Regions from separate parts of the Methylobacterium sp. XJLW genome, predicted to be linked through region 2. Evidence: predicted binding sites of a transcription regulator. Region 2 holds the regulator's gene; each other region holds the start of a gene.

Region 1 (9,346 bases), 1.0 Mb from region 2:
GACCGGGAAGGTGCCCGATGATCCTCCACCGCCGCAAGCTCCTCACCGCCGGTGCCGGCCTGATGGGCACCGCCCTGCTCGGCGGCTGCGACAGATTCGCCGGATCCGATGCGGGCCGGCAGACCCTCCAGGTCGGCGAGGACGCCAACCAGTACGTCCAGCGCCTGCTGATGTCGCCGACGACCCTGGCCCGGGAATTCCCGGCCGCGATGATCTCGCCCTGGTTCAAGCCGAACGGCACCATCGACCCGCCGGACCGCGCCTACCGGGCCCTCGCGGCCAAGAAGTTCGCGGAGTTCAAGCTCACGGTCGACGGGCTCGTCCAGACGCCGCTCTCGCTGAGCCTCGCGGACCTGCGCGCCCTGCCGTCGCGGACCCAGATCACCCGTCACGATTGCGTGGAGGGCTGGAGCTGCATCGGGCAATGGGCCGGCGTGCCGCTCGCCGAGGTGCTGAAGCGGGCCGGGCTGAAGCCGCAGGCGCGCTACGCGGTGTTCCACTGCGCCGACACGCTGGAATATGCCGGCGGCGGCCTCGAAGGCGGCGACGGCGCCTTCCTGGGGCGCCCCGGGCATCCGGGCGCGGTGCGCGACGCCTACATCCAGCTCGCCGCCGCCGAGGATTGGGGCGGCGCGCCCACCGCCACCGACGCGCCCAAGGACGATTGGGGCCAGGGCAGCCCGGCCGCGGAGCCCGAGGATAAGCGTACGCCGATCCGCTACTACGAGAGCATCGACCTCTACGACGCCTTCAATCCGCAGACGATCCTGGCCTACGACCTCAACGGCAAGCCGCTGCCCGTCTCCAACGGCGCGCCCCTGCGCCTGCGGGTCGAGCGCCAGCTCGGCTACAAGCAGGCCAAGTACGTGATGCGCGTCGAGATGGTGGAATCGCTCGACGGCATCGGCCAGGGCGGCGGCGGCTACTGGGAGGACCGCGGCTACGAATGGTACGCGGGGATCTGAGTTTCGGCGCCGCGCCAGCCGGGGCATGCGCGACGGAGCGGCTCGACCCCACACCGGCGGCACAGCCCGCCATTTGACATCCCGCCGCCCGTGACCCACTTGTCCCCGGCGCGCGGCCCCGGCCCGACGGCGGGCATATGTCCCACGCGAATTACGATCAGAATTCGTCCGTCGCGCTCAGGTCCCGTCAGGGGCAGAGGTCTGAATGAAAGTCGTCGTCGTCGAGTCGCCGGCCAAAGCCAAGACGATCAATAAGTATCTCGGCCGCGACTATGAAGTGATCGCCTCGTTCGGGCACATCCGCGACCTGCCGGCCAAGGACGGCTCCGTGGATCCCGAGCAGGATTTCCACATGGTCTGGGAACTGGCCGACCGCGGGGCGAGCCGGGTCTCCGAGATCGCCAAGGCGGTCAAGGGCGCCGACAAGCTGATTCTGGCCACCGACCCGGATCGCGAGGGCGAGGCGATCTCCTGGCACGTGCTGGAGGCCTTGACCGCCCGCAAGGCGCTCAAGGGCATCCCGGTCGAACGCGTCACCTTCAACGCCATCACCAAGGCCTCGGTCGAGGCGGCGATGCGCAAGCCCCGGGAGATCGACCAGGCCCTGGTCGACGCCTATCTGGCGCGCCGGGCGCTGGACTACCTCGTCGGCTTCAACCTCTCCCCGGTCCTGTGGCGCAAGCTCCCGGGCGCCCGTTCGGCGGGGCGCGTGCAGTCCGTGGCGCTGCGCCTCGTCGTCGAGCGCGAGATGGAGATCGAGCGGTTCAAGCCGCGCGAGTACTGGACGCTCATCGCCACGCTGACGACCGCCGACGGCGCGACCTTCGAGGCCCGCCTCGTCGGCGCCGACGGCAAGCGCATCCAGCGCCTCGACGTCGGCACCGGCGACGAGGCCGCCGCCTTCAAGCGCGACCTCGAACTCGCGACCTTCCAGGTGGCGAGCGTCGAGGCGAAGCCCGCCAAGCGCCACCCGCAGCCGCCCTTCACCACCTCGACCCTGCAGCAGGAGGCCTCGCGCAAGCTCGGGATGGCGCCGGCCCAGACCATGCGGGTCGCCCAGCGCCTCTACGAGGGCGTCGATATCGGCGGCGAGACCGTCGGCATCATCACCTACATGCGGACCGACGGCGTCGACATGGCGCCGGAGGCGATCCAGGACGCCCGCCGGGTGATCGGCAAGGAGTTCGGCGACCGCTACGTGCCGGACGTGCCGCGCAAGTACAGCGTCAAGGCCAAGAACGCCCAGGAGGCCCACGAGGCGGTGCGGCCCACCGACATGAGCCGCCTGCCCAAGATGGTGGCGCGCCACCTCGAGCCCGAGCAGGCCCGGCTCTACGATCTCATCTGGACCCGCACCATGGCGAGCCAGATGGAATCGGCCGAGCTGGAGCGGACCACCGTGGACGTCACGGCGAAGGTCGGCCCCCGCCAGATCGACCTGCGCGCCACCGGCCAGGTGGTGAAGTTCGACGGCTTCCTCACCCTCTACCAGGAGGGCAAGGACGACGAGGAGGACGAGGAGAGCCGCCGCCTGCCGCCCATGAAGGCCGGCGACCCGCTCACCCGCGAGCGGATCAGCTCGACCCAGCACTTCACCGAGCCGCCGCCGCGCTATTCCGAGGCGAGCCTCGTGAAGCGCATGGAGGAACTCGGCATCGGCCGCCCGTCGACCTACGCGGCGGTGCTCCAGACGCTGCGCGACCGCGAATACGTCAAGATCGAGAAGAAGCGGCTGCAGCCGGAGGACAAGGGGCGGCTCGTCACGGGCTTCCTGGAGAGCTTCTTCCGGCGCTACGTCGAGTACGATTTCACCGCCGACCTCGAGGAGCAGCTCGACCGCGTCTCCAATGCCGAGATCGACTGGCGGGCGGTGCTGCGCGACTTCTGGCGCGATTTCTCCGCGGCGATCGGCGAGACCAAGGAGCTGCGCGTCACCGACGTGCTGGAGGCGCTGAACGGCCTCCTCGGGCCGCACATCTTCCCCGACAAGGGCGACGGCTCGAACCCGCGCACCTGCACGGTCTGCGGGACCGGACAATTGTCGCTGAAGCTCGGCAAGTTCGGCGCCTTCATCGGCTGCTCGAACTATCCCGAGTGCAAGTACACCCGCCAGCTCTCGGCCTCGGGCGTCGAGGGCGAGGGGGACGGCTCCTCGGCCGAGGGCGGCCAGCCGGGCGTCCGGGTGCTGGGCGACGATCCCGCCACCGGTCTGCCGGTGACGCTGCGCGACGGCCGATTCGGGCCGTTCCTGCAGCTCGGTGAGGCCTCCACCGAGAAGGGGGCGGAGAAGCCGAAGCGTTCCTCCCTGCCGAAGGGGCTGAGTCCCTCGGCGGTCGACCTGCAGAAGGCGCTGGCGCTGCTGGCGCTGCCCCGCGAGGTGGCGCGCCACCCCGAGACCGGCGAGCCGATCCTGGCCAATCTCGGCCGGTTCGGGCCCTACGTGCAGCATGGGAAGACCTACGCCAATCTCGGCAAGGACGACGACGTGCTGGAGATCGGCGGCAACCGCGCCATCGACCTGATCGTCGCCAAGGAGCAGGGCGGCGGCCGCGGCCGTCCGGCTGCCGATCCCGGCCGCCCGCTCGGCACGGACGCTGCGAGCGGGCGCGACCTCGTGGTGAAGGCCGGCAAGTACGGCCCCTACGTCACCGACGGCGAGGTGAACGCCACGCTGCCGAAGACCATGAGCGCCGAGGCGCTGACGCTCGACGAGGGGATCGCCCTGGTCAACGCCAAGCGTGCCTCGGGCGGCGGCAAGCCGGCGAAACGGGGCGCTGTCCGGAAGACCGCGACGCGCGCGGCGAGCGGCGCCAAGCCGGCGGCCAAGAAGACGGCAGCGAAGAAACCCGCCGCCAAGAAGACCGCGGCCAAGAAGACGGGCGCCGGCTGACGCAGACAGGTCGAGGCGGCCTTCACCCGCTCGCCGGGTGCAAGGCGCGTCAGCCGCGCCGGTCCGTGTCCAGGGCGGGCACGCGGTCCTCCGCTGCTCTCCCGGGGGCGGGAGACAGGGGCAGACCGACGCGGAGAACGGGATGCACGTCCCGGTTTCCGGGTCCGGCCGCCCGGTTCAGACGAGGTAGGTGATGGTCGCCGCGAGCGCCGTCGCGAAGGTCGCCAGCGCGATCGTGGTGGAATTCATGAGCGCCCGGCCGGGCGGCACGCCGGCCGCGTCGTCGTCGCAGCCGAAGGCGGCGCCGGCCGCGTGCTCGAAGCGGATCAACGTGAGGCGGCGGGCCTCGATCGCGGCATCGCTCATGGGCTGCGGCTCCCTGACCACGGTCAAGATTTATCTCCGCCGTCAACGTCGATCGTCCCGGTCTGTTCCGGCGGCGGCCTGTGGAGGTCGAACAGGCTGGTCACGGGAAAGCCTTAACCCATCGTTGTGCAACGTCGTGATGACGGGCCGCCTGGCCCCCTCGGGGGTCGGGGCGGTTCCGGCCCTCGCTCGCGGCGCCGCAGCATGCGATGGTGCGGCCGCGTCGCCTGGGGGCGAACGGTTTTGATGTTTACGTTTTGTTCCGCTATCATGCGGGGATGAAGGCGCATGCTCCACGACCCAAGACCCGTCTGCGCGAATCCGAGCCGGCCGATGCGCCGCGCCCGCGGAGGCCGCGCGTGAGCGATCCGGCCCGCGACCTGTTCGGACCGGGCGGCAAGGCGGCCGCCTCGACAGCCCCGTCTCGCGCGCCGGAGCCGCGACGGCGCCTGGACGCCACGGCCTCCGTGACGGCGCTCGCAGCGGCCGAGCCCGATTCCGGCTACACCGCCTCCGACATCGAGGTGCTGGAGGGGCTGGAGCCGGTCCGGCGCCGCCCCGGCATGTATATCGGCGGCACCGACGAGCGGGCGCTGCACCACCTCTTCGCCGAGGTGATCGACAACTCCATGGACGAGGCGGTGGCCGGCCATGCCAGCTTCATCGAGGTGGAGCTGGAGGAGACCGGTGCCCTCGTGGTCACCGACAACGGCCGCGGCATCCCGGTCGACCCGCATCCGAAATTTCCCGGCAAGTCGGCGCTCGAGGTCATCATGACCACGCTGCATGCCGGCGGTAAGTTCGACTCGAAGGTCTACGAGACCTCGGGCGGCCTGCACGGCGTCGGCATCTCGGTGGTGAACGCGCTCTCCGACCTCCTCGAGGTCGAGGTGGCGCGCAACCAGACCCTCTATCGCCAGACCTTCTCCCGTGGCCACGCGCAGGGCGCGCTGGAGCTGATCGGCCGGGTGCAGAACCGGCGCGGCACCCGGGTCCGCTTCCACCCGGACGCGCAGATCTTCGGCTCGCTGAAATTCGACCCGCGCCGCCTGTTCAAGATGGCGCGTTCGAAGGCCTACCTGTTCGGCGGCGTCGAGATCCGCTGGCGCTGCGCCCCCGCCCTCCTCGAGGGGCTGGAGGGCGTACCTGCGGAAGCCGTGCACCGCTTCCCCGACGGCCTGCGCGACTATCTCGCCCGCGACATCGACGGCAAGGAGCTGGTCACCGACGCGATGTTCTCCGGCAAGATCACCAAGCCGGGCTCGCACGGGTCGCTGGAATGGGCGGTGGCCTGGATGGTCGCCGAGGACGGGTTCTCGCATTCCTACTGCAACACCATCCCGACGCCCGAGGGCGGCACCCACGAGGCCGGCCTGCGGGTCGCCCTGCTCCGGGGCCTGCGCGAGCACGCCGAGCGCGTGAACCAGGCCAAGCGCATGACCGCGGTGACCACCGACGACGTCATGGCGACCTGCGCGTCCATGCTCTCGGTCTTCATCCGCGAGCCCGAGTTCCAGGGCCAGACCAAGGACAAGCTCGCCACCGTGGAGGCCCAGCGCATCGTCGAGACGGCGGTGCGCGACGCCTTCGACCATTGGCTCGCCGCCTCCCCGGCCCAGGCCAACAAGCTGCTCGACTGGGTGATCGACCGGGCCGAGGAGCGCCTGCGCCGCCGCCAGGAGAAGGAGGTCGCCCGCAAGAGCGCCACCCGCAAGCTCCGCCTGCCCGGCAAGCTCGCCGATTGCTCGGCCGCCGGCACCGCGGGCTCGGAGATCTTCATCGTCGAGGGCGATTCGGCCGGTGGCTCCGCCAAGCAGGCCCGCGACCGGGCGACCCAGGCGATCCTCCCCTTGCGCGGCAAGATCCTCAACGTCGCCTCGGCGAGCCGGGACAAGCTCGGCGCCAATCAGCTGATCTCCGACCTCACCCTGGCGCTCGGCTGCGGCACCGGCGCGGCCTTCCGCGAGGCCGACCTGCGCTACGACAAGGTGATCATCATGACGGACGCCGACGTCGACGGCGCCCACATCGCCTCGCTGCTGATCACCTTCTTCTACCGCCAGATGCCCAAGCTCATCGACCGCGGGCATCTCTACCTCGCGATCCCGCCGCTCTACCGGCTGCAGCAGGGCTCCAAGGTGGCCTATGCCCGGGACGACGCCGACCGGGAGCGGATCATCAAGACGGTGTTCAAGGCCGGCAAGGTCGAGATCGGGCGGTTCAAGGGCCTTGGTGAGATGATGCCGGCCCAGCTCAAGGAGACCACCATGGACCCGAAGAAGCGCACGTTGCTGCGCGTCGCGGTCCTGGACGAGGCCCGGGAATCGACCGGCGACACGGTTGAGCGGCTGATGGGCAACAAACCCGAGGCCCGCTTCGCCTTCATCAGCGAGCGCGCGGCCTTCGCCGAGGGGGCCGACCTCGACATCTGAACCGTCGCGCCGACGCGGTTTCCACCGCGCCGGCCGACCGGACCGTCAGGGCTTGGTAACCGCCTTGGCCGGGTCGAAGGGTTGGGCCGCCGACACCGTGTCGGTGCTCATGTTGAGGACCGCCGAGAACCGCTCGCCTCCCGGCCGCAGCACCAGAGCACCAGGCTCCACGGCGATCACCTTGCTGCCGAGGCCGAGGAAGCCGCCGACATCGATCACAACGGCCTTGAGGGTCCCGCCATCGGTGATCAGCAGGTCGTCGATCTTGCCGACGCTGTCGCCTGCCGCGTTGCGCACCGTCACGCCGATCATCTTGGAGGCCAGGAAGGCCACAGGCTTGAGCCCCTGACGCTTGGCGGCGTCCTCGGCATTCGCCGCCGCCATCAGCCGCCCGACGCCCTGGCCGTCCGTCGAGGTCCCCGGCCCCGTGCCCGGCAGGACCGTATCCTTGCCGATCACGGAGGCATCCTGCGCGCGTGCAGGCGCTCCCGCCAGAGCCAGGGCCGCGAGCGACAGGAGAAGGATTCGGCTTCGCATGGCTGATCGCTCCGGTGCGCCCGGACCCGTCGCGGGGTTCCCGTCCCGGTCCCCGCTCGGTCCCCATGAGGCGCCGCGGTCTCAATCGCGGGTGGCACGCGCGGTTCCGGCGCTCCCTGTCGCACCCGACCCGTCCGGCGGCACGACCCTGAAACGCGAAAGGGCCCGGCCTTGCGGCCGAGCCCTTCCGTTGCGCGGAGCCGGTCGAGCCGGCTCCGACGTTCGATCTTAGTACGAGCCGAACTTGTAGTTCAGGCCGGCGCGGACGACGGCGAACTCGGTCTTGGCGGCGGCGCCGTTGAGGTAGGCGGTGCCGTTCGGGGCAGGAGGTTGCCGTAGAAGACGCCGCCGGCGGAGTTCTTCTGGCGGTCGAGGCTGACGTACAGGCCTTCGACCTTCAGGGTGACGGCCGAGGAGCGGAAGAAGTTCAGGAAGGAGTCGGTGGGCAGGGCGTACTCGACGCCGCCGCCGGCGGCCCAGCCGGTGCGGAAGCTGTCGCGGAAGCGGTTGCCGGAGAAGTTCTGGTCGTCCTGGCCGGATCCGTAGGCGAAGCCGCCGGTGCCGTACACGAGGGTGCGGTCGAAGGCGTAGCCGAGGCGGCCGCGGACGGTGCCGAAGTAGTCGAGGCCGTTGCCGCTGGTGGCGACGAAGGCGGGCGGGTTGGAGAAGGCGACGCCGGGGAAGCCCAGGAAGCTGTAGTTCTGGGTGGCGTTGGCGCGGCGGGCGAAGTCGACGTACTGGGCGTCGGCCTCGAAGCCGATCACCACGCCCGAGCCCGGCGTGAACTGGTAGTTGTAGCCGATCTGGGCGCCGCCCGAGAAGCCGTCGTTGTTGTTGCGGTTGTTGACGCTGACGACGCCCGAGGTGCCGGGGGAGTTGATCAGCGAGCCGCCCGGCAGGGCGTAGCTGGTGGTGTTGCGGCTGTTGGCGTCGAAGCCGTAGCCGGCGTTCACACCGACGTAGAAGCCGGTCCAGGTGAACACCGGCACCGGCGTGAACACCGGCGGCGGCGCAGCGCGGCGCGGCAGGTCGGCGGCGGACGCCGTTGCGGTCAAGCCGGCGAGGACGGTGGATGCGAGTAGGAGCTTCTTCATGGTGGTGTCGGTCCTGGGGTTAGCTTGAGCCGGCAGCCTTCTAGGCGCTCTCGGATGGCGGGTCTGTCGCTTTCCTGCAACAAGCATCCTCAGACTAGGGACATCCCGTCAACGAAAGATGAAGACTAACCGACCGTCTCCCAAGCAGCCGGCTCGCTTGCCCGTCGAGACTGTACGCGGACAGCTGAAAAGGCTCGGAAGACTAGCTGTGTTGCGCGACGTGCATATTCGGGCACGCCTCAACGGGTGCCGCGATAGCGTCCGGCGTCTCGCCGGTTGCATGCAGGGCGGCCGTTTTATTCCGGCACAACTTTGGCGAGAGGGTGCGCGCGGTCGTAAGCGATCGGTTAACCGTATCCGCCGATGGTCCGTCGCTGCGGGCGGGCCGACCCTCTCGATCACCCGCGACCGGCTTCCTGCCGGCTCCCGCATCGCGGCCGGCCGCCTCGCCCGGTGGAGACAGCCGTCCATCCATGCTCAGCCACGACGAACGGAGCCGGAGAACCTTCGGCAGGCGCCGGACTCCGGAGGGGATGGCCGGTCTTCCGGCGAGCCTTCCCGGCCCGGCATCGCATCCTGCGCGGCCGAGGCGGGCCGCCGGGCCCCTGCCCTGGACCCTGCGCATGGCGGGACTCGTCGGGCTCCTCACGGTGGTTGGCGCCTACCAGCTCGCGCGGCTCAGCCGGCCCGATGCGGCACCGATGGCCGCCGCGGTCGCCGCTGTGGCGGGACCGGCCCATCCGGGGATCGCGGATCCGCAGACGACCGGCGCCCTCGCGGCATCGGAATTCGCCCGGTCCACCCGCCTGGATCCCTGCCTCGTGCCCGCATCCGACCGTCTCCGGCCCTGATCGAGGCCCGTTTTGGCGCCCGATCCCCTGTGCGTCGGCGGGCGCCATCACCATTGCGAGATTGACAAGTCGCGCCAGGGCCCTAACTGACATGCGTGATGCGCCCCGCGGCCCCGGGAGCGCCCGATCGCCCCGCGCGAGCCTTTCCCAGCCGTTGCCGCGACGGTGTCCTTCGCGCCGGCCGGGCGCGCAACGGTTCCTGAACGCAGAT
Region 2 (9,346 bases):
GAGATGCTGGAGGCCGCGAAGGGGCAGATGTTCATCGCCATGCCGCCGGCCCGGCGCCTGCCGGAGGGCTTCCGGTCGCGTCTGGAGGCGCTCGCCGCCGCGGCCCCGGGCCGGACCTTCCTCGGGGCGAGCCATACGCGCCGGGGCGACGAGCGGCGCCGCCTCGGTCTGCTCGCCGAGCTGGGCGCGGCCGCCCGCGCGCCGATGGTCGCGGTCTCGGACGCGCTCTACCACCATCCCGAGCGGCGCCCGCTCCAGGACGTGGTGACGTGCATCCGCGCGGGCTGCCGGATCGGCGAGGCGGGCTACCGGCTGGAGGCCAATGCCGAGCGCCACCTGAAGCCCCCCGCCGAGATGGCGCGGCTGTTCGCCGACCACCCGGAGGCGGTGGCCCGCACCGTCGAGATCGCCGAGGCCTGCGGCTTCTGCCTGTCCCAGCTGCGCTACGAATATCCCGACGAGCCGGTGCCCCCCGGGCGCACGCCGCAGGAATACCTGGAGGAGAAGACCTTCGAGCGGGCGCACTGGCGCTACGGCGGCGATATTCCCTCCGCCGTCGCGGGGACGCTCCGCGAGGAGCTGCGGCTCATCGCCAAGATGGACTATGCCCGTTACTTCCTGACCCTGTTCGACGTGGTCGAGTTCGCCCGCGGCAAGGGGATCCTCTGCCAGGGCCGCGGCTCGGCGGCCAATTCCGCCGTGTGCTTCTGCCTGGGCATCACCGCGGTGGACCCGTCCAAGCACCGGCTGCTCTTCGCCCGCTTCATCTCGGAGAACCGGGGCGAGCCCCCCGACATCGACGTCGATTTCGAGCACGAGCGCCGCGAGGAGGTGATCCAGCACCTCTATGCCCGCTACGGCCGGGAGCGGGCCGCCCTCTGCGCCACGGTGATCCACTACCGTCCGCGCATGGCGATCCGCGAGGTCGGCAAGGTCCTCGGGCTCACCGAGGACGTGACCGCGGCGATCGCCGACACGGTCTGGGGCTCCTGGGGCACCGGGATGCCGGACCAGCATGTGCGCGAGGCCGGCCTCGATCCGGGGAACCCGGCGATCCGGCAGGCGCTGGACCTCGCCCACCAGTTGATCGGTTTCCCCCGCCACCTGTCCCAGCATGTCGGCGGCTTCGTGCTGACCCGCGGGCGCCTCGACGAGACCGTGCCGGTGGGCAACGGCGCCATGGCGGACCGCACCTTCATCGAGTGGGACAAGGACGACATCGACGCGATCGGCCTGATGAAGGTCGACGTGCTGGCGCTCGGCATGCTGACCTGCCTCAAGCGCGGCCTCGCGTTTCTGGAGAAGGACCACAATACCTTCTACGAGACGCTGGCCGACCTGCCCCAGGAGGATCCCGCCACCTACGCGATGCTGGCGAAGGCCGATTCCGTCGGCGTGTTCCAGGTCGAGAGCCGGGCGCAGATGTCGATGCTGCCGCGCCTGAAGCCCAAGGAATTCTACGACCTCGTCGTGCAGGTGGCGATCGTGCGCCCCGGTCCCATCCAGGGCGACATGGTCCATCCCTACCTGCGGCGCCGCTCCGGGATCGACCCGGTGGAGTACCCCGCCCCGCACCCGGACCACGGGCCGGCGGACGAACTGAAGGAGGTCCTGCAGAAGACCTACGGGGTGCCGCTGTTCCAGGAGCATGCCATGCAGATCGCCATCACGGCGGCGGGCTTCACCCCGGCCGAGGCCGACGGCCTGCGCCGGGCGATGGCGACCTTCCGCCATGTCGGCTCGATCGGCGGCTTCGCGGACAAGTTCGTGGGCGGCATGACCCGCCGGGGCTACCCGCAGGACTTCGCCGAGCGCTGCTTCGCGCAGATCCGCGGCTTCTCCACCTACGGATTCCCGGAGAGCCACGCGGCGAGCTTCGCGCTCCTCGTCTACGCCTCGGCCTGGATGAAGTGCCGGCACCCCGACGTCTTCCTGGCCGCGATCCTCAACGCCCAGCCCATGGGCTTCTACCAGCCGGCCCAGCTGGTGCGCGACGCCCGCGCCCACGGGGTCGAGGTGCGGGGCGTCTGCGTCAACGCCAGCGACTGGGACTGCACCCTGGAGCCGGCCGGAAATCCCGCGCTGCACGCCGTGCGGATCGGCCTGCGGGTGGTGCGCGGCCTGCCCGAGGCCGCCATGCGCCGGCTCGTGCGGCTGCGGGCCAACGGCTATGCCAGCATCGAGGGCCTGCAGGCCGCCCTCGCCCTGCCCCGCAACACCCTGGAGCGGCTGGCCGAGGCGGACGCGTTCCGCTCGCTGGGCCTCGACCGGCGCGCCGCCCTCTGGATGGTCCGCACCCTGGAGGGGACCTCGGCGCGCAAGGCCGCCAAGGCCGACCCGAGCGCGCGCCGGGCCCATCTCCTCGACGCGCCCCTGCCGCTCTTCGCCTGGCACGCCGATGACGGCCTGTTCCGGCACGAGCCGGCCGTGGACCTGCCGTCCCTGGCCCCGTCCGAGGCGGTGGCCGAGGATTATGCCGCCACCGGCCTGTCGCTGCAGGGGCACCCGGTCGCCTTCTTCCGGGGGCGGCTCGCCCGGATCGGCGCGATCCCGGCCCGGGCGCATCTCGATCCCGCCCTGCCCCAGGGGGCGCGGGTCACGGTGGCGGGCCTCGTGCTGATCCGCCAGCGGCCCGGCACCGCCAAGGGCGTGGTGTTCCTGACCCTGGAGGACGAGACCGGTATCGCCAACGTGATCGTCTGGAAGACGGTGTTCGAGGCCAACCGCCGGATCGCCATGCAGGCCCGGTTCCTCGCCGTGCGCGGCCGGATCCAGCGGGCGGACGGGGTGGTCCATCTCGTGGCCGAAGGGTTTCGCGATCTCACCGCGTCCCTGCGCGACCTGCGCGAGGCCGGGATGAAGCTGCCCCCCGAGAACACGGATTTCGGCGTGCCCCCGGATCGGCGCGTGTATCGCAGCCGGGATTTCCACTGAGGAACGCCCCTCGACAGGCCCCGCGCCGCGCGTAGAGTGCGGCCATGTCGAGCTTCGCCGTTCCGCGCCTCCTCCTCGCCGCCTGCGCGGCCCTCCCCCTCTGGGCGGAGGCCGCCCGGGCCGACAGCTGCGACGACCTCACCCGCCAGATCGCCGGCGCCATCGGCGGCAAGGTCGGCAAGCGGGCGGGCCCCAGCATCGACATCCGCATGGCCGGCCCGATCAAGTTCGACGTGACCTGCCGGGCCGAGCCGATCGTGCAGGCGACCTCGGCCGAGCCCGCCCCCTCGGCGACCTTCTTCCGCGACCTGTCGGTGGCCTCCGAGATCCTGGTCGGCGAACCGGCCGCGACCGTCGAGCCGATCATCGCCAGCGCCTACCGGACCGCGCTGTCGGAGCGGCGCAAGTCGTTCATCCAGCAGAACGGCTGGTCGGCCTCCTGCTACACCGACCCGGGCAGCACCGCGATGCGGACCCTGTGCTCGGTGGGGCGCATCCCGCCGGGGTGATGCGATATCGACCCCGGCAGGATGCGCGCGAAGGGGCCGATCAGTACTCGATCACGCCGTCCAGGGCGTAGTGCTTCACGGTCTTCCGGTTGGCGATCAGCTCGTCCACCGTCGGCTCGCCCTTGAGGGCGCGGGCGATGGCGAGCTTCGTCGCCTCGTAGTTGGTCCGGTAGAGGTCCTTCTGGTCGAGGTTGTCGTCCTCGGCGCAGCGCTGATCGAGCCAGATCATGATGATCATGCACAGCTCGTCGAGCCCGTCCTTGGGCAGGATGCCCTCGATGATGCAGTCCACGATCGCGTCGCCGGTGGCGGCCTGGACCACGCCGCCGAGGAGCTCGGCATACTCGGCCGTGTGGATCGTGACCTTGGTGGTCATCATCGTGGCAGGGCGCACGAGCTGGTTGAGGTCGCGGACCACGAACATCCGCGTGTGGCCCTGGACCTGCCCCATCATCGACGCGAAGGCCTGGCCGACCGGACCGCGCACCGAGCCGATCAGCACCTCCGGCATGGCGTCGGTGTACTGGCCCTCGGCCGCCAGCACCGTGGCCTCGCCCGTGCGGAACCAGATCTCTTGCATGTTCGAACTCCACCTGATCGGAGCCCGCGGGAGACATCATCGGAGGCCCCGCGTCAATCGCGTCAGAGCAGGCCCACCCCGTCCAGGACGCCGACCATCGCGAACGCGATCGTGATCCCCGACACCGCGTAGACCACCCCCTTGTAGACGCCCGCCACGCGCTGCCCCTCTGGCAGGGCCCGGGTGGCGAGGAGGATCAGCAGGCCGAGCGCCAGGGGCAGGAGCAGCGCGTTCATCACCTCCACGGCGATGTTGAGCGCCACGAGATCCGGCACGAGCTGCACGGCGACCGCGCCGGCCGCGACCGCGAGCGCGAAGGCGCCGTAGAAGGCCGGAGCCTCCCGGGGCGACTGCTCCAGGGAGTGCGGCCGGCCGGTCACGTCGCCGAACCCCCAGGCCAGCGCCAGGGCCACGACGTTGAGCGCCACGAAGGCCGCCGCGATGATGCCCACCCCGAACACCACCTGCCCGAGCCACGGCCCCAGGGCCGGCGTGAAGGCGCCCGCGAGATCGCCGACGGTCTCCAGCCCCTTCGCGCTGCCCTGCCCGGCCTTGCCGATCGTGGCGGCGGCGGCGACGAGGATCGCGCCCATCACGCATTGCGAGACCACCGCACCCACGAGTGTGTCGAGCCGCGAGCGCCGCGCGTGCTCCCAGCCCAGGCCCTTATCGACGATCGCCGACTGCTGGTAGAAGATCATCCACGGCATGATCACCGCGCCGATATTGGCCGCGATCAGCACCCGGAACTGGCCGTCGCCCAGCGGCATGTGCCCGAAGGAGGCGACGATCTCGGGCAGGTTCGGCCGCGCCGCGACGGCGAGCCCGACGAAGACCAGCTCGAACAGGCCGACCACGATCGCCACGACCTCGACGCGCCGGTAGCTCCCGGTGAAGACGAGCCCCAGGAGCAGGCAGGCCGGCAGGCCGAGGCTCACGAGCCGCGGCACCCCGAACAGGTCCCCGATGCCGGCGATGCCGGAGAATTCCGTGACGATGGCGCCGATGCCGGCGACCACGAGGCCGCCGTACGAGATCCAGGCCCAGGCCGGCCCGTAGCGCTCCCGGATCAGCGCGCCGTGGCCGCGTCCGGTGGCGGTCCCGAGTCGCACCGTCAGCTCCTGGACGACGTACAGGATTGGCACCAGCAGGATCTGGAGGAGCAGGAGCGAATAGCCCCAGCGCGCCCCGCTCTGGGCCGCCGTGATGAGGCTTCCGACATCCGTATCGGCCAGCATCACCACGAGTCCGGGGCCTGCGGCCTTGAGGTAAGCGGACAGGCGAGGCAGGGAAGCGCTGGGCACGGCTCGGGAACAGTCCCGCGCACGGCCGGTTCCGGCGGGCGCCTGCGGCGTTTTCCCGGGGCAGGCGGGAGGGACATGTGATGGCGGAGAGCACGGATCGGGGCTCCGGCTGGAGCCTGCAGGCGACCGCCGTGCCCGACGGGGTGCGCCTGGAACTCGCCCTGGCCGACCTCGGCGGCGCGCCGGTCACCGCCGCGATCGTTCTCGACCGGGCGGAAGCCCGGGCCTTCGCCCGCGCCCTGCTCGCCGCCGCCGGCGACGCGGCGGAACGGACCTTCCCGAAGCCGGGCGCCTGACGGCGCGCCGCCGGTCGGTCAGCGGGCGAGACCGGGATTGCGGCCCGGCAGGCGGGGGACCACGGTGCCGCGCTTCTCGATCGGCGTGTCGCAGGCGTAGGCGAACTCGGTCTTCAGCGGATCGAACACGGTCTCGCCGGTGATCCGGCAATCCTCGCGCACGGTCTCGTCGAGATAGGCCCGGGCGGCGGTGCGGAAGCGCTTCACCCGGGTGGCGTTCGGCTCCGGATCGATCCGGGCCTCGCTCAGGTTGCAGCCGGTATATTCGCGCAGGGCGTTCGAGACGATCAGCATCCGGCGCATCTGCCGGTTGTCGTAGACCTCGTAGGGCTCCTTGCAGCCGATCGTCACCACCTGGGGGGTGAGCGCCACGTAGTTCCGCGAGATGTAGGAGAACCCGGTGGTGCAGCCGGCGAGGCCGAGGGCGGCGAGGCCGAGGGGCAGCAGAGCTGCGGGTCGTCGCATCCTCGTCATCCCAAGAGGGTCCCAGCCCGCGGCCCGGATCCGCCGCCTTCCCGGCGGGGCGCCGCGGTGCATTGAAACGGCTCCGCTTGCGCCGTCAATGCGTTTCTCGACCTTGCTCCCGCGAGCGCGGAGCGACGCGCCAAGCGTAGCGGTGCCGCCCTTGCGGAACACTTGCGGAACGTTTAACCTGTTCGTGATTTGTTTCAGAGACCGTCACGGGGCGGTCTGCCAAGCCGCGAGTCCCCCTTCGATGCTCACGCGCAAGCAGCTGGACCTCCTGCGTTTCATCCAGAGCCGGATGCAGGAATGCGGCGTCCCGCCGTCCTTCGACGAGATGAAGGACGCCCTCGACCTCAAGTCGAAATCCGGCATCCACCGGCTGATCACGGCCCTGGAGGAGCGCGGCTTCCTCCGGCGCCTGCCGAATCGGGCGCGCGCCATCGAGGTGATCCGCATTCCCGAGAGCCTGAGCCAGACGGTCCCATCTTCGGCCCCATCTTCGGCCCCGGCCGAGCCGCGCCGTTTCACCCCGAGCGTGGTCGAGGGCGGCAAGTCCAAGCAGCCGCCGGCCCCGGCCAGCACGCGGATGATCGATGACGCCGGTCGTGCCATTTCGATCCCGGTGATGGGCCGGATCGCCGCCGGTACGCCGGTCTCGGCGATCCAGAACCAAAGCCATGCCATCACCCTGTCGCCGGATTTCGTGGCCGGCGGCGAGCACTACGCCCTGGAGGTGCGCGGCGACTCGATGGTCGAGGCCGGCATCCTCGACGGCGACCTCGTGGTGATCCGCAAGCAGGACACGGCCAATACCGGCGACATCATCGTGGCGCTGATCGACGACGAGGAGGCGACGCTCAAGCGTCTGCGCCGCCGCGGCTCCTCGATCGCCCTGGAGGCCGCCAACCCGGCCTACGAGACGCGCGTCCTCGGGCCCGACCGGGTCCGGATCCAGGGCCGCCTCGTCAGCCTCGTCCGCCGCTACTGAAGCGGCTCGGCCGGCGCGTCGCCGGGGGCGAAGTCCCCGCCCGACGCATCGGTTTCCGGAGGCGTTGTCGCCCCGTCGTCAGAGGCGCGGGCCTCCGCGGAGGGCGCGGTGACCAATTGTGGCGGTCCCGGCCCGTGTCCCGAGCGTGGTCGCCAGGGCACGGCGCGGCCATCGGCCCGGGCGTGATGGGCGACGAAGCTCTCGCCATCGGACCTGAGGGCGACGGCGCCCTGGGCGGCCAGGACGCGCCGGTCGATCACCAGGGGGCCGGTGCAGGTCGGTGGGGCCACGAGGCCCGTGATCAGCACCGCGGCGCGGGCGCAATCCTCCGGGAAGGCCCGCCGGTCCCGGACCAGGGCGACCGCCCGTCCGTCCGGCAGGCGCGCGGTGCATCCGAGCCGATCACAGCGGCCGCTGCCCGATCGGACGATCAGTGCCCCGGCTCCCCGTCCGTCGCCGTCCGCCTTCAGCCATTGTTCGAGGACGAAGCCGGACGGGCTGCCGAGGGCCGCGAGCCGTCCGTCCGGCCCCCGCACCGCGGCCCCCGCACCCTGCCGATCGACATAGAGGTCGTAGCGGTCGGGTCGGGCCGCGACGACGAGTCCGAGCAGGATCGGCGGCACGGCGAGCCAGCGCAGGCGGGAGGCCGGTAACGTCGCGAGCAGCAGGCCCGCGGTCAGCAGGAACAGCGCCGCGGTGCCGAAGGCCGGTACGACCACGATGGCCCGCTCGAACCCGGCGATCCAATGGGAGACGGCGAGCATGCCCCCCACCGCCTGACCCATCAGCCACCAGATCGGGCGGTCGAGGGCGAAGGGATAGGCGAGGATCCCGATCACCGCGGAGGGCATCACCACGAGGGAGACGAGCGGCAGGGTCAGGGCGTTGCCGACGAGGCCGAAGGGCTGGATCGTCTGGAAATGGTAGGTGGCGAAGGGCGCGGTCGCGACCTGCGCCACCAGGGTCGTGGCCAGGGTCCCGGTGACCGCCGAGAGGCCGCTGCCGACGAGCCGACCGAGCCGGCCCGCCCCGGGGCGCACGAACAGCCGCCCGTCGATCAGCCGTGCGCAGGCGATCAGCCCGGCCACGGCGCCGAAGGACATCTGGAAGCTCGGGCCGAGCAGGCCCTCCGGCTCCCGGGCCAGGGCGATCAGCGCCGCGAGGGCGAGGTTGCGCATCGACAGGGCGGGCCGGTCCACCAGGATCGCGCCCAGCATGATCAGGGTCATGATCAGCGAGCGTTCGGCGGCGATGTCCCAGCCCGAAAAGGCGCAGTAGGCGGTGACGCCGACCATGGCGAAGCCGGCCGCGATCTTCTTGATCGGCCAGAGGAGCGCGCAATGGGGGACCAGCGCGAGGAGCGCCCGCACCAGCCAGAACACCACGCCGGCGGCCAGCACCATGTGGAGGCCCGAGATCGACACCCTGTTGGGAAGGTTGGCCGGCGGGTAAGCGACCGCTCCGTCGACATCCGCTGGGCGCCACCGCTTCAGCCAACCGGCCTTCAGGTTGTCCGGCAGTGCTCCTGCCAGCGTGGACGTTACGCCTTGGACGGCAGAGCTAAGTGGGTGTCGGAGTTCCGCCGCGGCCGTCGCCAGTCAAGTCACCCCTTGCATGGCCGCGAGGATTGCGTACCACCTAGGATTATGCCGCTTGCTCTGTTGCGGCGGAGGATTGGCATGTCCGAGTTCGACCAAGTCCCATTCGGTGCGGAGGAGTTCGCCGACAACCCCGAGCCGCGTTGCCCATGCCTACTCCTGCTGGACACGTCTCATTCGATGCGCGGCCGGCCCATCGCTGAGCTTAACAACGGTCTCGTGGCGTTCAAGGATGAGCTGGCCGCCGACACACTGGCGATGAAGCGGGTCGAGATCGCGGTGGTGACCTTCGGGCCCGTCTCGGTCCTGAGCGAATTCCAGACGCCGGACATGTTCACCCCGCCCAACCTGGAAACGACCGGCGACACGCCGATGGGCGCGGCCATCGAACGCGGCGTCGAGATGATCCGTCGGCGCAAGGACGCATACCGGGCCAACGGCATCTCCTACTATCGCCCCTGGGTGTTCCTGTTCACCGATGGCGGGCCGACCGACAGTTACTCCCGCGCCGCGCAACTCGTTCGCGAGGGCGAGGAGACGAAGGCCTTCTCGTTCTTCGCCGTTGGCTTGGAGGGGGCGAACATGGACGTCCTCGCGAGCATCTCCAGCCGCCAGCCGCTCAAGTTGAGCGGCCTCCGCTTCCGGGAGCTCTTCTCCTGGCTTTCCTCGTCG
Region 3 (9,346 bases), 370 kb from region 2:
CCTTCACGTCGGACCGCGCCACCCTGGAGGAGGCGGCCGCCCGCCTGTTCAAGGTGGTGCGCGACGGCGCGGTGAAGATCGCGGTGAACGCCACCTACCCGCTGGCCGAGGCGCAGCAGGTCCACCGCGACCTCGCGGGCCGGGAGACCACCGGCTCGATCGTGATGCTGCCCTGAGGCCCGCGACCGTGACGCCCGGCAACGCCGACCTGCTCCTCGTCGTCGACGTGCAGGTCGATTTCCTGCCGGGCGGGGCGCTCCCCGTCCCGGGGGGCGACGCGGTGGTCGAGCCGATCAACGCGCTCCAGCACCGCTTCCGGCATGTGGTGCTGATGCAGGACTGGCACCCGGCGGATCACGTCTCCTTCGCCGAGACCCATCCCGGTCGGGCGCCGTTCGAGACCATCGTGCTGCCCTACGGGCCGCAGGTGCTGTGGCCCCGGCACTGCGTCCAGGGCAGCCGCGGGGCCGCCTTCGCGCCGGGGCTCGCCACCGACCGGGCGAGCCTGGTGGTGCGCAAGGGGCTGGATCCCCGGGTCGACAGCTACTCGGCCTTCCTGGAAGCCGACCGGGCCACGCGCACGGGCCTCGCGGGGGCGCTCAGGGAGCGCGGCATCACCCGCGTCGCCGTGTGCGGCCTCGCCACCGATTTCTGCGTCGCCTGGAGCGCGCTCGACGCCCGCGACGCCGGCTTCGAGGTCCTCGTGGTGGAGGATGCGGTGCGCGGGATCGACGTGGACGGGTCGCTGGCGCAGGCCTGGGCGCGGATGGAGGCGGCGGGCGTCCGCCGGATCGCGGCGGCGCAGATCGGCTGAGCGCCCCGGGGCGCGGGAGGCGAACCGCCGCATGCCGCGCGGGAGACCGCCCCCGCCCCAACGCGTTGGCCCGACATCGGCATCCGGCAGGATGCCAGTCAGGAGCCAGCATGTCAGGCAAGCACCCGAAGACCGACACGCCGACGGACGCCGACCTCAAGGGCAATCCCGGGATCGGCACGTCGAAGGGGATGAGCGGCGCCGACCCGGCGGATCTGCAGGCGGATTCGACCTTCGAGGGCGACGTCGACAACGAGACGAAGCGCGACGGCGGCGTCGACCCGGACCACCGGCCGCGCAAGAACGCCTGACCGAGCCGGCGTGACGGCACGCCCGGGCCGGCCCGGCCCGGGCGATCCCGGTCAGCGGGCGCGGGCCGGCGGCTTCGGCCGCTGGGGCGCCGGGCCGGTCGCGAACCCGGCGGATGGGCCGCTCGCCGGGACGTAGAGCTGGGCGGGGCTCGCGGTGTAGCCCAGGAGCTGCGCCGCGTTGGCGGCCCCGAAGGCGGCGGTGCCGTCGGCGCGGGCGGCGTGCACCGGGACGGTCAGCAGGAGCGCGGCGGACAGGGCCAGGACGGCGGGCTTCGACATGGGACGGACCCTTCGGTGCGCGCGGTCCCGGGGAATGCCGGTCCGCGCCGGATGGATCCCATGTGGGGGCGGCCGCGCGGGCCCGGCGTGCGCGACCGCACGACGATCCCGCGTCGCATCAGCGCGGGCCGCGCGACGGGGCCCCGCGACGGGGCGCCCCGTCAGAGCGCCAGCCCGAGCTGGAGCGGCGCCTCGGGCGCGTCCTGCGCGAAGCCCGACAGCGACACCCCGATCAGCCGCGCGCTGCGCCGCAGGGGGAACAGGCCGGCGAGCAGGTCGAGGCCGATCCGCTCCAGCGCCGCCCGGTCGGCGACGGGGACGGACAGCGACTTCGCCCGGGTGACTTGGGCGAAATCCGAGAATTTCAGCTTCAGGGTCACGGTCCGGGCGCGCATCCCCTTGGCCTCGGCCCCCGCCCAGACCTTGTCGAACAGCGGCGCCAGCCGGGCGGCCAGGACCTCGAAGGCCGCCGTATCCTCCGAGAAGGTGGTCTCCGCCCCGATCGACTTGCGCACCCGGTGGGCGCGGACCGGCCGCTCGTCGATCCCCCGGGCGACCGCGTGGTAGTAGGCGCCCGCGGAGCCGAAGGTCTCGCGCAGGCGCTCCGGCGTCCAGGCGCGGAGATCCGCCCCGGTCTCGATCCCGAGCCGCTTCATCTTCGCCTCGGTGACCGGACCGACGCCGTGGAACCGGCCGATCGGCAGTTCGGCCACGAAGTCCGGCCCCATGGCGGGGGTGATGACGAACAGGGCGTTCGGCTTCCTGTGGTCGGACGCCACCTTGGCGAGGAACTTGTTGTACGAGACCCCGGCCGAGGCCACGAGCCCGGTGCGCTCCAGGATCTCGGCCCGGATCGCCTTCGCCACAGCCGTCGCCGTCGGCAGGCCCAGGAGGTTCTCGGTGACATCGAGATAGGCCTCGTCGAGGGCCACCGGCTCGATGAGCGGCGTGTGCCGGGCGAAGACCGCGCGGATCTCTTCCGAGACCGCCCGGTAGACCTCGAAGCGCGGCTTCACGAACAGCAGGTCCGGGCAGAGCCGCCGGGCCGTGGCCGACGGCATGGCCGAGCGCACGCCGAACTTGCGCGCCTCGTAGCTCGCCGCCGCCACGACGCCCCGCTCCCGCGAGCCGCCCACCGCCAGGGGCTTGCCGCGCAGGGACGGGTCGTCGCGCTGCTCCACGGAGGCGTAGAACGCGTCCATGTCGATGTGGATGATCTTGCGGAGCGCGACCTCCGGATCCATCGCCGCCTCGGAGATCCGCGGTGAGTTCCTGCTCTGTTCCAAAGACCGCGGTGGGCCGGCGGGGTCAAGCCGCGTCGGAGAGGGCTTCAACAGGAGTCCGGCCCGCGCCCGTCATCGCGAGCGCAGCGAAGCGACCCAGGGCAACGCGACGTCGGTGAGCGCAGCCCCAGCTGGGTCGCTTCGCTGCGCTCGCGATGACGGGGACAGCCTTACGCCACGCTGCCGTAGAGGTCGTAGGCCTCGGCCCGGTCGATCTTCACGGTGACGATGTCGCCGACCCGCACCGGGCGCCGGAAGGCGGCGTGGACGGTGCCGTCGATCTCCGGCGCGTCGGCCTTGGACCGGCCCCGGGCGACCCCGCCCTCGACGGCATCGACGATGATCGGCAGCCGCTTGCCGACCTTGGCGCGCTGCAGCCGCAGCGCGATGCCGTTCTGCGTCTCCATGAACCGGCGCTTGCGCTCGGCCTTCACCGCCGGCGGCACGAGGTCGCCGAGCGCGTTGGCGGTGGCGCCCGCCACCGGCTCGTACTCGAAGCAGCCGACCCGATCGAGCTTGGCCTCCTGCAGCCAGGCCAGCAGCTCCTCGAACTCGGCCTCGGTCTCGCCGGGGAAGCCGACGATGAAGGTCGAGCGGATCGCGAGGTCCGGGCAGGTCTGCCGCCAGCTCCGGATCCGGTCGAGCTGGCGCTCCTGGTTGCCGGGCCGGCGCATGCGCTTGAGCACCGACGGGCTCGCGTGCTGGAGCGGCATGTCGAGGTAGGGGAGCACCTTGCCCTCGGCCATCAGCGGGATGACCTCGTCCACGTGCGGGTAGGGGTAGACGTAGTGGAGCCGCACCCAGGCCCCGAGCTCGCCGAGCTCCTTAGTCAGGTCGTAGAACTTGGCCCGGACCTGCCGGTTGCGCCACGGGCTCTCGGCGTAGCGGATGTCGACGCCGTAGGCGCTGGTGTCCTGCGAGACGACGAGCAGCTCCTTCACGCCGGCCTTCACCAGCTTCTCGGCCTCGCGCAGCACGTCGGCGGCGGGGCGGCTCACGAGATTCCCGCGCAGGGACGGGATGATGCAGAAGCTGCAGCGGTTGCTGCACCCCTCCGAGATCTTCAGGTAGGCGTAGTGGCGCGGGGTGAGCTTGATCCCCTGCGGCGGCACGAGGTCGAGGAACGGGTCGTGGGCCGGCGGCACCGCCTCGTGGACGGCGGCCACCACCGACTCGTAGGCCTGCGGCCCGGTCACCGCCAGGAGATCCGGATACTTCTCGCGGATCTCCTCCGGCTGCGCGCCCATGCAGCCGGTGACGATCACCCGGCCGTTCTCCGCCATGGCCTCGCCGATGGCCGAGAGCGACTCCGCCTTGGCCGAATCGAGGAAGCCGCAGGTGTTGACGATCACCACGTCGGCGCCGTCGTGCCGGCGGGCCAGCTCGTAGCCCTCGGCGCGCAGGTGGGTGAGGATCCGCTCGGAATCGACCAGCGCCTTCGGGCAGCCCAGCGACACGAACGAGATCTTGGGGGCCGTGATTTTGGATTCGGCTCCGGAAGCGGGGCCGCGGGGAGCAGGCGTGGCGGTCATGGCATTCGGGTCGGACAGGCCCGGCGCGGGCAACCGAGGATCGGTCGCTCGAAGCGCGAGGACGGGAATTCGGGATCGCGGTTCTTATACAAGCTCCCGCGCCGCCGCGCGAGACCGGCCGCCGCAGGGGTGACCGGACCGGCGCGCGCCGCTGACGCAGAACCGGAAACTTGGCTGTTTGACCAGGACTTTGCGCGCCTGCCCTGACATCCCACATGAAGCCGCGGGGACGCGGTCTGCGTCGGAAGCACGCCCTGTCTGCCCCCCAGGGCGGTCCCTGCGTGCAACTGCCGCTTCCCCCGCGGCATCGCCTGTGCGACGGCAGCGTGACAGGATCTGCCCCGCCCTCGCCCAGGACAACAGCCCGAACCCGGTCATGTGGACCCGAGAGATCCCCTTCATCGATCCCGTCGCGGCGGCGGCCCGGCTGCGCCCCCTGCCCGGGCTCGCCTTCCTCGACAGTGCCATGCGGCACGACTCCCTGGGTCGCCATTCGATCGTGGCCGCCGAGCCGTTCGCACGCTTCCGCTACCGCGACGGGCGGGCGACCCTCGACGGAAATCCGGTGCCGGGCGGTCCCTTCGCGGCTCTGCGGGCGTGCCTCGCGCCGTACCGGATCGAACCGGACGCCGAAGAACCCTTCCCCGGCGGGGCGATCGGCTATCTGGCCTATGACCTCGGGGCATCGCTGGAACGGGTGGCGCCGCCGGCCCGGCGGGCGGGGCTCACCGACGACATCGCCCTGAACTTCTACGACACGGCCCTGGTGATCGATCACGCCGCGGGCACTTGCCGGCTCGTCGCCACGGGGTTCCCGGAGACCGCACCGGCCCAGCGGCAGGCCCGCGCGGAGGCGCGGCTCGCCCGATTCGCCGACCGGCTCGGCGGCGCGGAAATCCCGAGCGCGGCCGCCGCCGGAGCGCCGGAGCCGCTCACATGGCGCTCGAACTTCGACCGACAAACCTATGAAGAGGCTGTCGAAAAGGTCCGCGCCTACATCCGGGCGGGCGACATCTACCAAGCCAACATCGCCCAGCGTTTCACCGCCGATCTCCCGGCCGGCTTCGATCCGTTCGCCCTCTACCGGCGGCTGCGCGCCACCAACCCGGCGACCTTCGGCGCCTATCTGGAGCTGGAGGGCCTGACCGTCGCCTCGTCCTCGCCCGAGCGGTTCATCCGCCTCGACGGCCGTCACGTGGAGACCCGGCCGATCAAGGGCACCGCCCGCCGCGCGGATAACCCCTCGGACGACCCGGCGGCCGACCGGGCGGCGGCCGAGGCGCTCCAGGCCAGCGTGAAGGAGCGGGCCGAGAACGTCATGATCGTCGACCTGCTGCGCAACGATCTGTCCCGGGTCTGCGCGCCGGGCAGCGTCGCCGTGCCGACGCTCTGCGGCCTGGAGACCTACGCCAACGTCCACCATCTGGTGTCGGTGGTGACCGGAGAGCTCCGCGACGGGCTCGACGCCCTCGACCTCCTGGAAGGGACCTTCCCGGGGGGCTCGATCACCGGCGCCCCGAAGATCCGCGCCATGGACATCATCACCGAGATCGAGGGCGACGCCCGGGAACTCTATTGCGGCGCCATCGGCCGGATCGGCTTCGACGGGGCGCTCGATACCGCGATCGCGATCCGCACGGTGTTCATGGACGACCGACAGGCGGTCCTGCAGGCCGGGGGCGGGGTGACCCTGCTGTCGGAGCCCGGCCCGGAATACGACGAGACCCTCGCCAAGGCCGCCCGCGTCTTCGAGGCCTTCGCATGATCCTCGTCCTCGACAACTACGATTCCTTCGTCTTCAACGTCGTCCGCTACCTGGAGGAGCTGGGCGAGGAGGTCCGGGTCGTGCGCAACGACGCCCTGGACGTCGCCGGCATCCGGGCGCTGGCCCCCGAGGCCCTGGTGGTCTCGCCCGGCCCCTGCACCCCGGCGGAGGCCGGCATCTCCCTGCCGGCGATCCGGGAGCTGTCGGGGGCGGTGCCGATCCTCGGCGTCTGCCTCGGCCACCAGGCGATCGGCGCGGCCTTCGGCGGCACGGTGGCGCGGGCGCAGCGGCCCCTGCACGGGCAGATGACGCCGATCGCCCATACGGGCGAGCGGCTGTTTTCCGGGCTGCCGGCGCCGATGCCGGTGGGGCGCTACCACTCGCTCGTGGTGACCCCCGGCCCCGAGATGGAGAAGCACCTCTCCGTCGACGCGGTCTCGCAGGAGGGCGAGGTGATGGCCCTGTCGCACCGGACCCACCCGACCTACGGCATCCAGTTCCACCCGGAATCGGTCCTGACCGAGGGCGGCCACGCCCTGTTCGCCAATTTTCTGGGGCTGGCCCGGGCCTGGCGGGAGGGACAGCGCGATGCTGTGGCGTGACGGCGCCCTCGTCGCGGGGACGACCGCGCCACTGGACCTCACCGACCGCGGCCTGACGCTGGGCGACGGCCTGTTCGACACGGCGCTGGCGCTGGGCGGCCGGGTCGCCTTCGCGGAGGCCCACATCGCCCGGCTCGTGACCTCCGCGGACGCGCTGGGGATCCCCGCCGCGCCGGACCGGATCCGGGAGGCCATGCGGGCGCTGGCCGGCGCGGGGGGCGGGACCGGGGAGCGGCTCGCGATCCGCACCACCCTCACCCGCGGCTCCGGCCCGCGCGGCCTGAAGCCGCCGGAGGATCCGAGCCCGACCCTGTTCGCCACCGCGGCGCCGAGCGCCCGCAGCGCGGCCTTCGCGCCCCTGCGCCTGTGGCCGACTTCGATCGCCCGCAACGACACGTCCCCGGCCGCCCGGCTGAAGACCTTGGGCTACGGCGACGCGGTGCTGGCCGCCCGCGACGCCGCCGCGGCGGGGTTCGACGAGGCGCTGTTCTGCAACACCCGGGGACGCGTCGCATGCGCGGGCACCGGCAACCTGTTCGGCCTGTTCGGGGAGATCCTGGTGACGCCGCCGCTGACCGACGGCGTCCTCGCCGGGATCGTGCGGGCGGAGATCCTGGCGCTCGCCGCCGGATGCGGGCTCCGGGCGGAGGAGCGGTCGCTGAGCCTGCCCGACCTGATGGGCGCCGAGGCCGTGTTCCTGACCAATTCCCTGCGGCTCCTCGCCCCCGTGACGGCGGTGGGCGAGACGGCCTTCGCCAGCCTCGGGCACACGGCGGTCCTCCGCCTCAGGGCGGCGCTCCGCGAGTCGGTGGCCCGCGCCTGCGGGGTGACGGAGGAGTCCGTCGCGTGACCGGGCAAGCGGTCGAGACGGGCCGCCGCCGGCTCCGCTACGGGCTCGCGGCCCTCTACGCCTTCATCGGGGTGGTGCATCTCGTGGCGACCGACGCGATGCTGCCGCTGATGCCCGACTGGGTGCCGCAGCCGCGGCTCGTCATCCTGGCGACCGGCCTGTGCGAGATCGCCGGCGCCGTCGGCCTGCTGACGGGCCGGTTCCGCCGGGCGGCCGCGCTCGGCCTCGCCCTCTACGCGGTCTGCGTCTACCCGGCGAACCTCAAGCACGCCTTCGACCACGTCGCCATCGCCGGCATCCCGGATTCCTGGTGGTACCACGGCCCGCGCCTGGCGTTTCAGCCGGTCTTCGTCTGGGCGGCGCTCTGGGCCGGCGGGCTGATCGACTGGCCGTTCGGCGGGGACCGCGGATCTGCCGGCGCCGCGCCCCGGACCGCCCGCGCTCCGCAGCGCCCGCCGACGCCACCGGGACGGGACGCGCAGGCCCCCATCCGGGACCCCTGATCACAGGATCCCCGGATCCCCGGATCCCGGCAGGCCCTGATCACAGGATCCCGGGCGATGGACCGGCCGCCAGGCGGCCCGGAAGACCGCCCCCCGGCCCCGAACGGCGGACGACAGGCCGACGCGTCGCGACCCGGGCCCGCCCGTCTCTGCCCGACGCGGTGGGGGGCGCCTTCGAAACCCCGAAAGGTTCCTCCACAGGCCGAAGATATCGCCCGGATACAGCCGGCCGGACCGGGGTTCACCGAGGAGGCCGCCGACACCGACGGCGGCCCTTCAACGGAGACAGACCGCCATGGCCAAGCAGAAGACGCTGCAGGACGCGTTCTATGAGACCCTGAAGGACGTCTACTATGCCGAAAAGCAGTCGGTGAAGGCGCTCAAGAAGTCCGCCAAGGCGGCGGAGCACGACGCGTTGCGCCAAGCCTTCGAGACCCATGCGGAGGAGAGCGCCCAGCAGGTGGAGCGCCTGACGCAGGTCTTCGAGATCATCGGCAAGCCGGCCCGGGCCAAGACCTGCGAGGCGATGCAGGGGATCGTCTCCGAGATGGAGGAGGACCTCGACGACTTCGCGGGCAGCCCGGCCGCCGACGCGGTTCTGGCCGCCTGCGCCCAGGCGGTGGAGCATTACGAGATCGCCCGCTACGGCACCCTGAAGACCTGGGCCGCGCAGCTCGGCTACGCGGATGCCGCCAAGCTCCTGGACGAGACCCTGCAGGAGGAGAAGACCACCGACGCGCTGCTCTCCCGGATCGCCGGGACGATCAACGCGGCGGCCGATGCCGGGGAGGGCGAGGCGGAACCGGCGAAGGGCAAGGGCAAGAAGGGCGCCTGATCGCCCACGGGGCCCGGCGCCCCTCGCGGGTGCCGGACAGCGGGGCCGCCCTCCGGCCGGGCCCGGCTCAGTTCGCCTTCTCGATGGCGCTGAGCGGCGTCCAGTAGCAGCGGTCCTGCGCGTCCTTCAGGGCGAGGCAGCCGTAGCTCATCGTCCGGGACTCGAGCTGGACTTCCTCGCCGGGCTTGAAGGACCGGCACTCGCCGCTGGCGAGGCTGCCCTTCAGCAACTGCCCGAACCCGGATTCGTCGCCCGCCATGACCAGCTTGAACAGGCGGTCGGTGACCTCCTGGCTGTGGCAGCCGAACCGCTCCTGGACGACCGTCTCGGCCGAGGCGGGCCGGGACAGGGCGGCGGTGACGGCGAGGGCGGCGAGGACGGGCAGGGCGAAGCGCATGCGCGGAACATATCCGCGGACCGCCCCGTGTCGAGCCCTCGGCGCGCCGGGGAGCCGCGGAGGATCGCCGCGGGTAACCCCGGCGCGGATCGCGGCGCGGTCGATCAGGAACGTGGCACCGCTCGGCCTCGGAACCTGGACGGGGGAGGTTCCTTCAATCCGAGCCGGCGCGTCC

Evidence for each region. The regulator LexA, encoded in region 2, represses DNA repair genes until DNA is damaged. The targets are predictions, from matches to a motif close to TGTTCNNNNTGTGTTCNG.
Region 1: the regulator LexA is predicted to act here: its motif matches at 4,469-4,486, upstream of parE (DNA topoisomerase IV subunit B).
Region 3: the regulator LexA is predicted to act here: its motif matches at 2,672-2,689, upstream of dinB (DNA polymerase IV).

What each region holds. Positions count from the first base shown of each region.
Region 1 covers NZ_CP016429.1:5,653,449-5,662,794, forward strand. The annotation lists gene A3862_RS26050 (cytochrome b/b6 domain-containing protein) at 1-21, shown strand, start outside; gene A3862_RS26055 (molybdopterin-dependent oxidoreductase) at 18-965, shown strand; gene topA (type I DNA topoisomerase) at 1,171-3,855, shown strand; gene A3862_RS26065 (hypothetical protein) at 4,033-4,221, opposite strand; gene parE (DNA topoisomerase IV subunit B) at 4,581-6,653, shown strand; gene A3862_RS26075 (PRC-barrel domain-containing protein) at 6,699-7,190, opposite strand; partial or broken gene A3862_RS26080 (outer membrane protein) at 7,419-8,284, opposite strand; gene A3862_RS32240 (hypothetical protein) at 8,908-9,135, shown strand; gene A3862_RS26090 (DEAD/DEAH box helicase) at 9,345-9,346, shown strand, end outside.
Region 2 covers NZ_CP016429.1:4,607,755-4,617,100, reverse strand. The annotation lists gene A3862_RS21365 (error-prone DNA polymerase) at 1-2,934, shown strand, start outside; gene A3862_RS21360 (hypothetical protein) at 2,979-3,443, shown strand; gene fae (formaldehyde-activating enzyme) at 3,484-4,023, opposite strand; gene A3862_RS21350 (NRAMP family divalent metal transporter) at 4,086-5,327, opposite strand; gene A3862_RS21345 (hypothetical protein) at 5,408-5,623, shown strand; gene A3862_RS21340 (hypothetical protein) at 5,642-6,088, opposite strand; gene lexA (transcriptional repressor LexA) at 6,339-7,076, shown strand; partial or broken gene A3862_RS21330 (ComEC/Rec2 family competence protein) at 7,070-8,503, opposite strand; gene A3862_RS21325 (vWA domain-containing protein) at 8,756-9,346, shown strand, end outside.
Region 3 covers NZ_CP016429.1:4,977,644-4,986,989, forward strand. The annotation lists gene A3862_RS23065 (quinone oxidoreductase family protein) at 1-176, shown strand, start outside; gene pncA (bifunctional nicotinamidase/pyrazinamidase) at 188-814, shown strand; gene A3862_RS23075 (hypothetical protein) at 925-1,125, shown strand; gene A3862_RS23080 (hypothetical protein) at 1,177-1,404, opposite strand; gene dinB (DNA polymerase IV) at 1,566-2,648, opposite strand; gene rimO (30S ribosomal protein S12 methylthiotransferase RimO) at 2,858-4,219, opposite strand; gene pabB (aminodeoxychorismate synthase component I) at 4,596-5,984, shown strand; gene A3862_RS23100 (anthranilate synthase component II) at 5,981-6,586, shown strand; gene A3862_RS23105 (aminotransferase class IV) at 6,573-7,436, shown strand; gene A3862_RS23110 (DoxX family protein) at 7,433-7,939, shown strand; gene A3862_RS23115 (YciE/YciF ferroxidase family protein) at 8,235-8,774, shown strand; gene A3862_RS23120 (hypothetical protein) at 8,842-9,171, opposite strand.